DNA from 2 places in the Halomonas sp. H33-56 genome. Region 1 is predicted to be linked to the other one. Evidence: predicted binding sites of a transcription regulator. Region 1 holds the regulator's gene; the other holds the start of a gene.
The links. Region 1 encodes sigma-54, which starts transcription at its own class of promoters, with help from an activator protein. Its sites were predicted from a motif close to TGGCACNNNNNTTGCTNT; they were not measured.
Positions count from the first base shown of each region.

Region 2: glnL (nitrogen regulation protein NR(II)) is a predicted target of sigma-54. The motif match lies at 902-919, and genes of this name have one in related genera.

Region 1 is NZ_JAMSHP010000001.1:1,694,160-1,697,079, reverse strand. Features, by position in the region: gene lptA (lipopolysaccharide transport periplasmic protein LptA) at 1-18, shown strand, start outside; gene lptB (LPS export ABC transporter ATP-binding protein) at 18-743, shown strand; gene NFH98_RS07355 (RNA polymerase factor sigma-54) at 1,016-2,428, shown strand; gene hpf (ribosome hibernation-promoting factor, HPF/YfiA family) at 2,588-2,896, shown strand; gene ptsN (PTS IIA-like nitrogen regulatory protein PtsN) at 2,902-2,920, shown strand, end outside.
Region 2 is NZ_JAMSHP010000001.1:4,354,674-4,357,593, reverse strand. Features, by position in the region: gene NFH98_RS18695 (DUF4124 domain-containing protein) at 162-737, shown strand; gene glnL (nitrogen regulation protein NR(II)) at 1,037-2,086, shown strand; gene ntrC (nitrogen regulation protein NR(I)) at 2,079-2,920, shown strand, end outside.

The DNA of each region.
Region 1 (2,920 bases):
GAAAGCCAAGGAAACTGATGAAGACTCTCCACGCTCGCCATCTGGCCAAGAGCTACAAGAAGCGTCGCGTCGTCCAGGACATCAGCCTGTCAATCGAGCAGGGCAGCATCGTCGGTCTGCTGGGCCCCAACGGGGCCGGCAAGACCACCTCCTTCTACATGATCGTCGGCCTGGTCAGAGCCGACGCCGGCAGCATCAGCATCGATGATCGGGACCTGAGCCGCGCGGCCATGCACCAGCGCGCGCTGGCCGGTATCGGCTACCTGCCTCAGGAGGCTTCGATCTTTCGCAAGCTGTCGGTGGCCGACAACATCATGGCGATCCTCGAGACCCGCAAGGACCTCGACCGCGAGGGCCGAGAAGCACGTCTCGAGCAACTCCTCGAGGATTTCCACGTCAGCCATATTCGCGACAACCCCGGCATGAGCCTGTCCGGCGGGGAGCGGCGCCGGGTCGAGATCGCTCGCGCCCTGGCCACCGAGCCGGCCTTTATCCTCCTCGATGAACCCTTCGCCGGGGTCGACCCGATCTCGGTGGGCGAGATCAAGTCCATCATTCGTCAACTCAAGGCCCGCGATATCGGCGTCCTGATCACCGATCACAACGTGCGCGAGACCCTCGATATCTGCGATCGTGCCTACATCGTCGGCGACGGCCAGATCATCGCCGAGGGCAGCGCCGAGTCCATCCTCGCCAACCAGCGCGTCAAGGAGGTCTACCTGGGCGAGAACTTCCGCCTCTAGACCGCAGGGCCGCCCGACAGCCGCAGTCGCATCAAGCGGCCGCAACACTTGCCAGCATCAGCATCCAACCGCCGGCCCCGAAAGGGTCGGCCTCACCTTGCACACAGGGCCTCCCTCGAAAGAACCACCTCCCCCCCCCTACCAAGTTGTTCCACATCGACCTTTTCACTCCCTCCCACAGGTCAAAAAACACCAACTTGGCAAGATGCTTGCATGTCTGATGACTCGTCGTTAGGGTAAAGCCTTTCGACAACACTGGTGGATCCCGACCCATGGCCCTCAAGGCGTCACTGCAGCTGCGCATCGGTACCCAGCTGACCATGACCCCGCAACTGCAACAGGCGATCGGCCTGCTGCAGCTTTCGACCCTGGACCTGCGCCAGGAGGTCCATCAGGCGCTGGAGGCCAACCCCATGCTCGAACTCGAGGACGAGTTCGGCGAACAGCAGACCAGGGAAGCCGTGGAAGATGACTGGGCGGATCAGATTCCCTCGGAACTCAGTGTGGACAGCGACTGGTCCGACACCTACCAGGACCTGGGCACCACCCCCGCCGGCAGTGGCGAGGCGCCGGATTTCGAGCGCCAGGCAAGCTCCCAGTCACTGCACAGCCACCTGAGCTGGCAACTGGCGATGCTCGACGTCAGCGACCAGGAACGCCTGATCGCCGAGAGCCTGCTCGACGCGGTCAACGCCGACGGCTATCTCGAGCAGACACTGGATGACATCGCCCAAGGGCTCGAGCAAGACGGTCGTCGCCCCCCTCCCCTCGCCGAGGTGGAGGCGGTGCTGGTTCGGCTGCAACAGTTCGAACCGACCGGAGTGTTCGCCCGCGACCTGCGCGAATGTCTGATGCTGCAACTGGATAGCCTGCCTCGCGATACCGTCCTGCTGCCCCAGGCCGGACGACTGGTAAGACAGTTTCTCGAGGCGCTGGCCAGCGGCGACCGACGTCTGCTGAAGCGCCGACTAGGACTCGATGACGACCAACTCGACAGCGTCATCGAGCTGATCCGGAGCCTCGACCCACGTCCCGGCAGCCAGTTCGGTGACAGCGATAACGACTACGTCATACCCGACCTGGTGGTACGCCACACCGAAGAGGGCTGGCGCGTTGAACTCAATCCGGATGCAATGCCCCGACTGCGCATCCAGCCCGACTACGCTGCGCTGATTCGGCGCGCGGACAAGAGCCAGGACAACCAGTTCCTCAAGGACCACCTGCAGGAGGCGCGCTGGCTGATCAAGAGTCTGTCCAGCCGCAACGACACCTTGCTGAAGGTCGGCCGGGAAATCATGGTGCGTCAGATCGACTTCCTCGAGCAGGGAGAAGCGGCCATGAAACCGTTGGTGCTGGCCGATATCGCAGACAAGGTGGAGATGCACGAGTCCACCATCTCCCGCGTGACCACCCAGAAGTTCGTGCACACGCCTCGCGGCGTGTTCGAGTTGAAGTATTTTTTCTCGAGCCAGGTCGGCCAGGATGGCGACGCCCATTCCAGTACCGCCATCCGCGCCATGATCAAATCGTTGATTCAAAAGGAACCTGCCCGCAAACCTCTGTCGGACAGCAAACTGGTGGAATTGCTGGCGGAAGACGGCGTCAATGTCGCCAGACGCACCGTGGCAAAGTACCGGGAAGCCATGAATATTCCGTCTTCCAGCGAGCGCAAGCGACTGCGCTGAGGCCTTGCGCTGCGGCGTCGCTAGCCTAGTTATCGGGAAAGCGCAAGCACTTGAAATTTCGCATGACATCTGCGTCTTTCTGCGTAGCGTCGAGGGGGTTTGCAGGATCGGAAAAAGGGTTACAATCAAGCCACCACCCGAAAGAGCAAGGAGCCTGTCATGCAAGTCAACATCACCGGCCACCACGTCGAATTGACCGATCCCCTGCGTGACTACGTACAAGAGAAGCTCGCCCGTGTGGAGCGCCACTACGACAACATCACCAACGTCCAGGTGACCCTCTCGGTGGAAAAGGAACGCCAGCTGGCCGCCTGCACCCTTCACGCCGCCGGTGCCGACCTGCATGCCGAAGCGCAGGACGGCGACATGTATGCTGCTATCGACGCCCTTGCCGACAAGCTGGACCGCCAGCTGGTCAAGCACAAGGAAAAATCCCAAGCCCGCGCCCAAGGCGCCGGAATTCGCTGACTCTCATGACATTGGAAGCCATTC
Region 2 (2,920 bases), 2.7 Mb from region 1:
TTGCGCCTGGGCAAGGGATCCCCTTGGCGCGGGTCGTGGCTGCCGTCATCCTCGTCAGGGGAAGGTCGGCGAGGGCAATCACGATGATGCAGCGGTGGACGCGCAGGGCAGGCCGGGAGAGGGGCGAGAGCGCTCCCTCGTCGCCGAGTCGACCATCACTGATGGCCATTGCCTTGCTGGCAGCATCCGGGCTGGCGTTGCCGGTGGCAGAAACCGTGCCGGCGAGCACCATCTATCGCAGTGTCGGTCCCGACGGCATCGTGCGCTACAGCGATACCCCCTCGGCCGGCGCCCGCGAGCTGGCACCGCCGCCGTTGTCCAGCGCCCCTGCGCTGGATGTGGCGGCGCCCTCCAGGCCGACGGCGCCTTCAGTACCAGGCCCGGATAGCGACGCCGATATCTTCCAGCCCCACGATGTCCTGGCCATCGCCTCCCCGGCGGATGACAGCGTGTTGCCCACGGGGACCGGGGGAAGATTGAAGGTGCTGGCCGCGATCAGCCCGCCTCCGGCGACGGGGGATCGCCTCGGCCTGGAGGTCGACGGTGTGCTCGCCACCAGCGTCACCGGCATCGGCCCACTGTGGCTCACCAATCTGGAGCGTGGCGAGCATCGCCTGGGCCTGGTGGTGCTGGCCCCGTCGGGAGAGGTGCGTCAACGCAGTGCCGATATCGTCATTCACGTACAGCGCGCCAGCCGCCTGCTTCCCGCCAACCCCCTTCGTCCTGCGCCGCCTTGACCCGCGATCTGCGGGCCTTGTGCGGACAGTGATCCAGGCGAGACTGCCCTGCACCAGGTTGGTGCACTAAAATGGTGCGTAGGTGCGCCGACGGTGACCCGCCTCCTCGACAAAAGCACCGTCCTGGCGCCTGCGCGGCGGGAGTGTGCCACTGGCACCAAGGCTGGCCCGCTTCTTGCTTTGAATGTTGTTGTCTGACGCCTGCTCGAGGCCGAGACCTGGACCGCCACCATGGAATGCCGGCTTGGCGCCGTGGCGGCCTCTATCGAGTGGGCGCTTTGCCCCATCAGGATGGACCCATGACGCCTGGCATCATCGAACACCTCACAACTGCGGTCATGCTGCTCGACGGCGAGCTGCGACCGACCTGGATGAACCCGGCGGCGGAGACCTTGCTGGCGGTCAGCGCCAGTCGGGTTGCCGGCGTGGCGCTGAGCGACTGGCTCAGCGGCGAGGATGATATCGCCGAGGTGCTGATACGGGCCCGGGATGGACAGCATCCCTATACCCAACGGGAGGCGCGGCTGGTCCTCGCCGGTGGAGACCCCTTGACGGTGGACTACACCGTGACGCCGCTGTCGCCTGACGAGCTGCTGCTGGAGATGGAACCACGGGATCGGCTGTTGCGAATTTCCCGCGAGGAAGCGCTGCAGTCGCGCCAGGAAACCATGAAGGTGCTGGCGCGGGGGCTGGCCCACGAGGTCAAGAATCCCCTGGGGGGGATTCGTGGCGCGGCGCAATTGCTCGAGCGTGACCTGGAGCAGACGCCGGCGCTCAAGGAGTACACCCGGATCATCATCGAAGAGGTGGATCGGCTCCGCGATCTGGTCGATTCCATGCTCGGGCCCAACCGGGTGAGTCGGCGAGAGCCGCTGAACATCCACCGGGTGCTGGAGCGGGTACGCGCGCTGCTATTGGTCGAGCAGCCGCGGGTGAGCATCGAGCGCGACTATGATCCCAGCCTGCCGGAGTTGACCGGCGATGAAGCCCAGTTGATCCAGGCGGTGCTCAATGTGGCCCGCAACGCCGTCCAGGCGCTGGTCGAGTCCGAGACACCGAACCCGGTGATGACCCTGAGGACCCGCGCGCGCCGCCAGTTCACCCTGGGCGCCCAGCGCCATCGTCTGGTCTGCGACGTCAGCGTGATCGACAACGGCCCGGGCGTCCCCGAGACGCTGCGCGAGACCCTGTTCTATCCGATGGTGTCCGGTCGTGCCGAGGGCAGCGGCCTGGGGCTGTCGATCGCCCAGTCGGTGCTGCACCAGCACGAAGGGCTGATCGAATGCGAGTCCGAGCCTGGACGTACCGAATTCCGTCTGTTGATTCCCCTGGAGATGAGTCATGACTGATACCGCTCGTGTAATGATCGTCGACGACGACCGGGCCATACGCTGGGTGCTCGAGCGCGCCCTGGCGCAGCCGGACCTTGAGGTCGAGGCGGTCGAGCGGGCCGACGGTATCCTCGATCGACTGCTGGCCGAGCCGCCCGACGTACTGGTCACCGATATCCGCATGCCAGGTATCGACGGGCTCGATCTGATGGCCAAGGTGCGCCAGGTGCACCCGGACCTGCCGGTCATCGTGATGACCGCCCATTCCGACCTGGACAGTGCGGTGGCTTCCTATCAGGGCGGGGCCTTCGAGTACCTGCCCAAGCCGTTCGACGTGGACGAGGCGCTGGCCCTGGTGCGACGCGCGGTGGCCCACGTGCGCGAGCGCCAGCGGCCGGTCAGCGTGCCTGAAGGACTCGACGCCGAGATCATCGGTGAGGCGCCGGCGATGCAGGAGGTGTTCCGGGCCATCGGGCGCCTGGCGCACTCGCATATCACGGTGTTGATCAACGGCGAGTCCGGGACCGGCAAGGAGCGCGTGGCGCGTGCGCTTCATCAGCACAGTCCCCGCGCCGCCAATCCCTTTATTGCCCTCAACATGGCGGCGATCCCCCGGGATCTGATCGAGTCGGAGCTGTTCGGCCACGAGAAGGGCGCCTTCACCGGCGCCAGCGCCAGTCGTCAGGGGCGCTTCGAGCAGGCCAACGGCGGCACCCTGTTCCTCGACGAGATCGGTGACATGCCGTCGGAGACCCAGACCCGGCTGTTGCGGGTGCTGGCCGACGGCGAGTTCTATCGGGTCGGTGGTCATACGCCGGTCAAGGTGGACGTGCGCATCATCGCCGCGACCCA